DNA from 3 places in the Bacillus songklensis genome. Region 2 is predicted to be linked to each of the others. Evidence: riboswitches for the same ligand, from Rfam matches in the RefSeq annotation. Region 2 holds a riboswitch; each other region holds the start of a gene.
What was found. A riboswitch is a leader RNA that binds a small molecule or an ion and turns the genes downstream of it on or off. The one in region 2 is predicted to bind thiamine pyrophosphate.
Positions count from the first base shown of each region.

Region 1: linked by a shared signal. The riboswitch ahead of thiM (hydroxyethylthiazole kinase) and the one ahead of tenI (thiazole tautomerase TenI) in region 2 are both predicted to bind thiamine pyrophosphate.
Region 3: linked by a shared signal. The riboswitch ahead of ACFOU2_RS11580 (acetylornithine deacetylase) and the one ahead of tenI (thiazole tautomerase TenI) in region 2 are both predicted to bind thiamine pyrophosphate.

Region 1 covers NZ_JBHRZT010000072.1:360,256-363,537, reverse strand. The annotation lists gene ACFOU2_RS20570 (hypothetical protein) at 104-235, opposite strand; gene thiM (hydroxyethylthiazole kinase) at 874-1,716, opposite strand; TPP riboswitch at 1,777-1,880, opposite strand; gene ACFOU2_RS20560 (MerR family transcriptional regulator) at 2,092-3,063, shown strand.
Region 2 covers NZ_JBHRZT010000043.1:85,310-88,591, forward strand. The annotation lists gene thiO (glycine oxidase ThiO) at 1-939, opposite strand, end outside; gene tenI (thiazole tautomerase TenI) at 923-1,558, opposite strand; TPP riboswitch at 1,754-1,856, opposite strand; gene ACFOU2_RS10060 (YbjQ family protein) at 1,931-2,245, opposite strand; gene ACFOU2_RS10065 (hypothetical protein) at 2,226-2,429, opposite strand; gene ACFOU2_RS10070 (DMT family transporter) at 2,569-2,883, opposite strand; gene ACFOU2_RS10075 (DMT family transporter) at 2,883-3,230, opposite strand.
Region 3 covers NZ_JBHRZT010000052.1:61,442-64,723, reverse strand. The annotation lists gene ACFOU2_RS11585 (nucleobase:cation symporter-2 family protein) at 1-637, shown strand, start outside; TPP riboswitch at 938-1,039, shown strand; gene ACFOU2_RS11580 (acetylornithine deacetylase) at 1,144-2,436, shown strand; gene tenA (thiaminase II) at 2,441-3,112, shown strand; gene ACFOU2_RS11570 (ABC transporter ATP-binding protein) at 3,195-3,282, shown strand, end outside.

The DNA of each region.
Region 1 (3,282 bases), on a different contig from region 2:
GTTTTCTTCAAGAAAATGTCATAAGGCAGTGGCAAATAACGGTATCTTTTAGTGAGAAATTGATTATAATAGACGTATAGCAAATAATGTGATGACGTTTTCTTTATAAGAAACGTCTTTTTCTTTTTGTTTTTTTCTTCATTTCATTAATATTTTTGATCCCTATTGTGATTGTGGTAAATATGGTGGCACCTAAAGCAAACAGTTGCAATAACTGCTCAAACCACCCAAACACATTATCCCCTCCTTTCTATACAAAAAGGTCCTATTCCGATGTTCGTAACACTGGATAGGACCTTTACTTGTTTAGTGGAAAGTATTATAGGATAAATTTGGAATGTATGTCTTGTACTCATTTTAGCATGCCCAACATGCTGATACAAGCATTATTGTAAGAATAGGAAAAAGGATATATCCCCAATTATCAACTCAAAACTATTTTCCTGACATAATTATAATTATATCGTTAAGTTCCTTTACACAGGTAGTTTCAAGCTATGTTTCATAATTGATTGAGTCGTATTTGTATCCACTAAAAGTGGAAAAACCGACTTTTTCCTATTCAACATTTTATGTTTCATTTCCTCTTTTAGATGATCATAATTTTTCGAGACTTTTCACCTTGTTATATCGATATGCATTTTTAAAGCCAAGCTTTAATTTTTTCATTTAGAACATAGTTCAATTTATTAAATTCAGGTGAATAACGGGAGCGACAGGCATTTTTGCAGATGTTGCCATCTTCATTGATGATTTTCTTCCTTGTTCAGCGCAATCAAAGCGGCTTGATTTCTGGCATTTAACGCATATCATCCTTTATTACTTATTTTATGCTGTCGAGTGGCAAAGAAAAATAAACAAGAGACTTGCCATTCACGACAAATCTCTTTCCCAAAAATTCAATGCTTTTTCTGCCCTATTTATCTTTCCTCTTTCCATGAGGTCCTCAACTGTCACAGTAGCCAACTGATTTAAAAACTCGACTTGGAAACTTCCCGGTCCATGATGAGCCGTTTTCTCTGCCGCTATTTCCGCTGCTGTTCCATAATACACAAGCGCGGAGATTGAGGCAGCCATTAAATCGATTGAAACAGAAGCGAAGGCACCGATCACCGATGTTAATAAACAACCCGTTCCAGTCACTTTCGTTAAAATGGGATGGCCATTTTCGATGAGGACGGTTTGTTCACCATTTGAAACGACATCATCTTTTCCTGTAATGACCACAAGACAATCGAGTTGTTTTGCCGCTGTTTTAGCAAGGGTCACAACATCTCCCACTCCTTCTCCCGCGTCTACCCCTTTTACTTCCCAGCTTTCACCGATGACATTTGCAATTTCACCGGCATTCCCTCGAATAATGGAAATCTTAAGCTCTTTTAAAAGCTTGCGGGCTGTTTGTGTACGGTACGGAGTGGCTCCTGCCCCAACCGGATCAAATACGACAGGAACGCCGTGTTTATTGGCCGATTTTCCGGCAATCATCATCGCCTCTACTTCTGTTTCATTTAAGGTTCCAATATTTAATACGAGCGCTCCGGCGATTTTGGCCATGTCTGCAACTTCTTCTTTTGCATAAGCCATCACCGGTGAAGCACCGAGTGCGAGCAGCCCGTTCGCTGTAAAATTGGTCACCACTGTATTGGTGATGTTATGTACAAGCGGATTTCTCTCCCTTACCTCTTGCAGCAAGCGAATAATCGTTTCTATTTTCACCTTGATTCCCCCTTATTAAAATAAAAAAGCTACTCCAATGGAGCAGCTTTAAACACATTATTTAAAACAACTCCACTTTCCTACGCTGGCATCACCCAGATCAGGTTCCAAGGGTCCGGGATGAACATTCCCGTCTCAGCCGTGCGGCTCCCCTAGTGGCTTTCCATCCTATTCATTTCCATTTTACTATACTACGAATTTCAGAAACTGACAACATCCACACCCTTGCCAAAGAAACGCTAATTCCGTCTTTTTTTGATAACCTTTGTCGCCTTGCAGGAAAACGAAGGAAGTTATGAGGAATAGAATTGATTAACAAAATATTCCTTAATTCATTCTATTAATGACTGGTGTTGAAAGGTTGGGTGGTCGTGAATGCAAACATATACAGTAGGAAAACTCGCTAAAAAATTAAATGTTCAAAAACGAGTGATTTTACAATGGGAAGAAAACTATTGCGAATTTCTCGAAGTGACACGCGGACCAAACAATACGCGTATTTTTACAGAGAATGATTTACAATTGTTACGTGAAATTAAACAATTGACTTTTCAAAATATGGGAAACGACAAGATTATCGAACACCTTCTTCAGAAAGCGGCAAGACCCGAAGAGAGCGCCAAGCCTTCTGAACAATCGTTAGCCTCAACGGACTCAGATGTTGAAAAGGTAGAAGGAAAAGTCATTCAAACGGTTCAACACTATAAAGACGTGTTTGAGGCATTTGAAAGCTTCAAACGAGATTTGCTTCAAGAAGTACGGGACGAAATACGAAATGAAGTGCGAACCGAAGTGTTGCAGGAAGTGAAAAAAGAAATTTCAAAAGGTACAGGACAAACCGTGGAAAAGGTTGAAACGTTTGCTTCTTTTGTGAAAAAATCTTCGGAGCAAACGGCGAAAGAACTGCGCCAAATTTCGAAAGAAGCAGAACAAACAGTCAAAACAGTTGAAGATTTTACTTCTTTTATGGTCAGGTCTTCAGAACAAACGTCGAATGAACTACAAGAAATCTCAAAAGAAGCACAACAAACAGTCGAGACAATTGAAGCCTTATCTACCATCTTAACAAAATCGTCTCAACAAACCGCAAAAGACATTCATCAAATTTCAAATCGCCTCAAAAAAAATAGCTCGTTAGCCTCGAGCGAGATTAAGGAACTGATTGAAACAATGAATCAGGAACGTGAGTACTACTTACAAACACTCGAACAAGAACGCCAATTCTACCGTCACGATATTACCGAACGTGAAACGATCTTCCGCGATTTCGTTCAAACCTTCCGTGAAGCTGCCGCAGCCCAGCAGACAAAAGCAAAAAAATGGTGGAAACCGTGGAGTCGAGTTTGATTTACGTATGAAGACAACGAAAGGACCCGTCATGAAAATCCAGCAAAATCAGAGGATTCCATGACGGGTCCTTTCAGTAAAGATCCACTTTTGTCATGGATTAGAGACTTATGGGACAACCTCTTTTAAATGAAGAAACCCTGTATCAAGAAGAATGACCAAGTTATCTTTATACCGTTTGCCCGCTCTTTCTTATACGGATCCCTTGACGAAACTGCT
Region 2 (3,282 bases):
AGCCGTTTGCGGTCTCAATCCTGCCCAATGCCGCTCGAATACCGCCTCTCCAATAGATGGAACAATTTCCTTTGCCTTTTGTAAAAGATGCATGACTCCATGTACTGACACATCCTTATTAAAGGAATGAGGGATTTTAGTCGCTCCAATGACAATGCGTCCCCCCGTTTTTGGGACAAGATAAAACCCTTCATCCAAAAAAATGGTGCATTCTATCACTTTTTTTCTTGTTGTAACAGATATACACTCACCTTTCACGGGATAAACATTGCATTTTGGCAGTAAACCGCCCATTAGCTGTTTAGCCCATGACCCCGTTGTCACGATGACCTTGTCGCTGTGTATGACTTGATTGGCAGTGATTACTCCCTTTATTTGATTTTCTACATAAATAAGAGAGCGCACATCACAATATTCATTTATGATCGCACCATGATAGGAAGCAGCCAATGCAAGAGCTTCCGTTAATTTGGCAGGATTCAGTTGACCGTCATTCGGTATGTACATTGCTCCCGCGAGAAATGGTGATAGTCGTTCTTCCTGTTCGACTGCCTCTTGTTGTGTCAGCCAGGTCACATCCCTATCCCATCTTTGATGCTGCTTTACTTTTTCTCTTAGCAAAACTGCTTCTTGCTGAGATCGGGCGGGTTTTAGCACTCCTTTTTGAATGAGTTCTACATCGATTCCCGTTTCCTCTTTTAACTCTTCCACCAATTCAGAAAACTGACTGCGGCTTTGTAAAGCAAATTCCAATAGCGGCCCTTCCTCATCAATTTCTGCCTGGGCGCCTAAAATACCGGCTGCTGCACTTGAAGCTTCACTGCCGATTTTATTTCTTTCTAGCACCATAACTTTTACTCCATTTTTCGCCAATTGATAGGCGATCGAGCAACCGATGACCCCGCCGCCTACGACAATGACATCAACATGTTCCTTCACACAACTCATCTCCATTTTGTAAAAAGAATTGATAACGCTTTACAGCTTCTGGCGGATCATCCGATAAAAAAACCCCGGACATAACTGCTATTCCGGAAACACCTGTCTGCTTCAACTGTTGCATATGCTCCGGACGGATACCTCCGATAGCAACAACCGGAATTGAAACAGCCGTTATAACTTCCTGCAGTGCCGGAATCCCTCTAGGCGTCTGTCCCGCTTTAGACTGGGACGAATAAATATGACCGTATAAAACGTAATCTGCTCCCTGTTTTTCTGCTAAACGAGCTTCCCCTACAGAGTGAACAGATTTTCCAACCAGCAAAGAAGGAAACCTCGATTTAACTTGTTGGACCGGAAGACTGTGATAAGCTAATTGAACTCCAAGCGCGCCCATCGCATAGGCAACATCTACACGGTCATTGACAATGATTTTAGAAAGGGGGACATCATAAAGCTGCAACCGCTCCATAATTTGGACTAATTCACTCGCGGTCTTTGTCTTTTCCCGTAAATGAATCACATCAACATGACGATGAATAGCTGCAATAACCTTAACAAGCTCTTCTTGAGACTGTTTTCCTGTGGAAATAGCATGAAACGCAAATGATTTTTTCATTTTTCAAGCCTTTCATATAAAGTGAAACTTCCATCAGGGGAAGTACTATCCCCCTGATGGTTAGTTGAACTTATCGGGCTCTTACGGACAGTTGCTCTTTCCCGAAGATCACCAGAGCTTAACGACCGTTAGAGCGGGACAAAATAAAAACCCACTCTGCACGCAGAGTGGGTTAAATATAACAACTACAACAATATCGTTACGCCACCACTTCCCTACGCTGGTATAATCCAGATCAGGTTCAAAGGGTCCGGAAGTATTTCCGTCTCAGCCCATAAGGACTCCCCTAGTGAATTTTCGGATTATTTGGTTTTTACGATTTTAGTATAACACACTTGATTTTTTTTACAACCAGTAAATATGCAAACGAACTTACTCAACATAGACAGCTGTGCCATAAGCTATAATTTCCGAAGCATTTTGCATCACACTAGATGTTTCCAGCCTTATCGCAATAATAGCGTTTGCTCCTTTGTGCTGCGCATCCTCCACCATACGTCCGATTGCTTGCTGACGGGCTTCATCCATCATCTCCGTATACTCTTTAATTTCTCCTCCTACAATCGTCTTTAAGCCTGCCATAATATCTTTACCGATATGTTTTGACTGCACGGTACTTCCTTTTACAAAACCTTTTAACTCTTTAATTTCTTTTCCCGGCACGAAATCAGTAGTCACGATAATCATGTTCATCTTCCTCCTTCTTTTCTTTTTTCCGTTCTATCATTAGAACAACTAATAACAATACTAATCCTATTCCATAGATGATAAAAAATCCCAACGCTTTTTGTTTATCGATAAAAAGCAACACGATGCCTGCCAATTGCCCAACGATGGCTATGATGAAAAAGATATATTTAAGTAACTGCACAACATGCTCCTTTTCCAGTTATGATACCTTTTATGTATTTCTTCCCCTTTTATGTCATATCCTTCTATTATTCATGTTTTTTATATTTATTGGTTATGCTAATGAACAACGATGGAGGCTTAACTTAACCGCACTCATATCAAGAAACCAATTTTAACCCTATAGCCGTAGCAAGAATTAATCCGATAAAGAAAATACGGCGCCGATCTTTAGATTCCCCGTATTGCACCATCCCTAAAATCGCACCGCCTGATGCCCCTATTCCTGTCCAAATCGCATAGGCCGTTCCCATCGGCAACGTCTTCATGGCAAGCGACAGAAAGAAAAAGCTTGCGGCAAATCCGGTGAGTAACATTATAAGCGATATACTGCTGCGATCTTGATGCCATTTATTAATCATCGTAACTCCAATCATTTCAAACATTCCTGCCAATACAACATACAACCAAGCCATTATGATTCATCTCCTTCCGAACACGACTGCGGCTCTTTCGTCACCAGTTTCAATCCCACCACTCCAATAAGCAGTAAAAGAATAAAAAACACTTTCGCCAATTTAAAAGGCTCCCCGAAAAACACAATCTCGGCAAAAACGGTACCTGCTGTTCCCATTCCAACGAATACCGCATATACAGTCCCTATCGGCAATGTCCGGCCAGCCATAATCATCATATAAAAGCTAATAAAAATGGAAATCACCGTTCCAATCCATTCCCATACGTTATCAGCATGCTTTAACCCTATCACCCAAAACACTTCAAAAAAGGCTGCGATGAAGACTTTTAACCAGTTCGAATTCATTTTCATTCTCCTTTCTGATCCTTCTTAGTATTTGCCAAAAAACATAAAAAGC
Region 3 (3,282 bases), on a different contig from region 2:
ATTTAACGTAACAGCCATTTTAACCATGTTGCTTGTTGCCATTGTAAGTTTGGTGGAATCAACTGGTGTTTATTTTGCACTAAGTGATATTTGTGAACGCAAATTAACGGAAAAAGATTTAGAAAATGGGTATCGTGCAGAGGGATTGGCTATTATCCTAGGAGGATTGTTTAATGCATTTCCGTACACGACATATTCCCAAAACGTCGGTCTTGTTCAATTATCGGGTGTCAAAGCACGAAATGTCATTGTTGCAGCAGGAAGCTTATTAGTGCTGCTTGGGTTCGTTCCGAAAATTGCTGCCATTACGACCATTATTCCGAATCCGGTACTTGGCGGTGCCATGGTCGCGATGTTTGGAATGGTCGTAGCATACGGAATTAAAATGTTAAGTACAGTGAACTTCGCTTCTCAAGAAAATTTATTGATCATCGCTTGTTCCGTCGGAATGGGATTGGGCGTAACGGTCGTTCCCGATTTGTTTGCCAAATTCCCCCCAAGCCTCCAAATCCTGACGGCGAACGGAATCGTAGCGGGCAGTATTACGGCGATTGTATTAAATATTGTGTTTAACATTTTAAAGAAAAAAGAAAAAGTAACGAATGTAACAAACATGGTAGATCAAAAGGTTTCCTAAAGCGTAACCTTTCCTTAGTATTTATCCAACATATTCACGTATAAAATACGTTAAAACGTCGTCTGCATTTTCTTCCTTTTTGGTGAGAATTTGGAGGTGGCGTTTTTTTTATCAATTGATTAAGTGAATCTCATTGTGAAATAAAAAAGTGAATGAGGATCCAAAAATTTGCAGATACCTTCACCGGATAACCTTTTTGCCCTCATATTGAATTGGGCACCACTTAGAGAAAATGTATTACTTTACAAATATTTATTCTGTGCTATAGTTTTAAATATATTTTGAATTTAATATATGATCGAATCACACTAGGGGGGCCTATGGCTGAGATGGAACTTTTGTTCTAGACCCTTTGAACCTGATCTGGATTATGCCAGCGGAGGGAAGTGGGACGAGCTATTTATGTCAGCCTCATTTTTGGGCATGAATAATTCAACCCATCCATTTCTCCGGAAGTGAGTGGGTTTTTATTTTGTAAAAAATGCGTTTTTAAAGGGGTAAGAAAAATGAGAGCAGTATCTGGGGATTTATTTGAACGGATTTCATATGAAGTGGATGCAAGAAAAGAAGAATTAATCGAACTACTGACCAAACTAATCGCGTTTCCAACGGTAAGTCCACCTGCTCGAAATACAAACGATGTGCAGGAATTCATCAAAGGCTATCTGGAGGAATTGGGATTTAAGACGGATAAATGGGATGTTTATCCAGGGGATCCGAATGTTGTAGGGATTTTGCCGGGGGAAGCTTCCGGGCAATATAATAGCCTGATTGTAAACGGGCATGTGGATGTTGCGGAAGTTGGCGATGATAAAGAATGGGACTCCTCTCCTTTTGCTGCACATATCAAAGATTCCTATATTTATGGTCGTGGTGTTGCCGATATGAAGGGTGGAATCGCGGCATCGCTACTCGCTATTAAACTTTTAAAAGAATTAGGTATTACCATAAAAGGGGATCTTCAATTTCAATCGGTTATCGGTGAAGAAGTGGGCGAGGCTGGAACGCTGGCTTGTACAGAGAGGGGCTATACGGCAGACTATGCTGTCATCGTCGATACCAGCGATTTACATATTCAGGGACAGGGCGGCGTCATTACCGGTTGGATAACGATTCAAAGCAAAGAAACCTATCATGATGGCCTGCGGAGGAAGATGATTCATGCGGGTGGCGGCGTAAAAGGGGCTAGTGCGATTGAGAAAATGATGAAAATTATATCCGGCCTTCAGGAACTGGAACGCCACTGGGCTGTTACAAAAAGCTATGAAGGCTTCGCACCTGGCAGCAATACCATCAACCCTGCCGTCATTGAAGGAGGCAGACATGCGGCGTTTGTGGCCGATCGTTGCGCACTGTGGGTTACGGTTCATTTTTACCCAAATGAAGATTACGAAGAGATTATCAATGAAATTGAACAGCATATCAATGCTGTGGCGGAAGCCGATCCGTGGTTGAGAGAGAATCCGCCGCAATTCACATGGGGAGGAAAATCGATGATTGTTGATCGGGGTGAGATTTTTCCTTCCTTGGAGATTGATCCTGAGCATCCGGGAATTCGCCTTTTAGCCCATTCGTATGAAAAACTATTAGGTCAAAAACCGACAGTTGGAATGTCCCCTACTGTTACCGATGCAGGATGGCTGGGCCGAGCCGGTATTCCGACGGTCATTTTTGGGCCGGGAAAATTAGAGGATGCCCATGCAGTAAATGAGAAGGTTGAAATTCGTCAATTATTAGATTTTACTAAAGTTTTAGCTGCATTTATCGCTACCTGGTGTAACACCAGAAAGGAGGAGTAAAGAGTTGAAGATTACGGAAGTTCTTTTTGAAAAAGTAAAGGAAATCTGGGACAAAACCCATCAGCATCCTTTTGTCGTGGGGATGGGGAAGGGGGATTTACCTGTCGAATCCTTTATCCGTTACATGAAACAGGATTACGTGTTCTTAATCGATTATTCCAAGCTTTTTGCTTTAGGTGCCGTGAAGGCAAAAGATATCGAGACGATGGCTGCTTTTGCCAAGCTCCTGGATGAGACCTTGCATGGGGAAATGGATTTGCACCGCCAATACGCAGAAAGGTTTGGAATTACCAATCAACAGCTTGAGGAAACGAAGCCAACTCCAATCAACTTAGCCTATACACGGTACATGCTGAATGTGGCTCAAAATGGTTCACTCGAAGAATTAATTTCTGCGCTGCTGCCTTGTATGTGGAGTTACTGGGAGATTGGCAAAATGTTAGCAGAAAAATATCCAGGCTCAACCGACCATCCTTTATACGGTGAATGGATCAAAATGTACTCTTCCAGTGAATTCGGTTCATTAGCTACCTGGCTTATTGATTTATTGGACCAATTGGTCGACGGGAAACCAGAAAGGGAGTTGCAAGTCATCGAAGAACATTTTCTAACGACATCTCGGTTTGAATATCTGTTCTGGGATATGGTCTACCAAGGGGGCGAGTGGCCTGTCTAGTTCGCCATTATTATCAATAAAAGAACTATCGTATTCTTTTCCAGGCGAGGAGAACTCCAAGTCCATTTTTCAAAGCATCTCAATGGATGTGGAGCCAGGGGAGTTTGTCTCCGTAATCGGGGCGAGTGGTTCAGGTAAGAGCACGCTTTTTAAACTAATTACCGGACTAC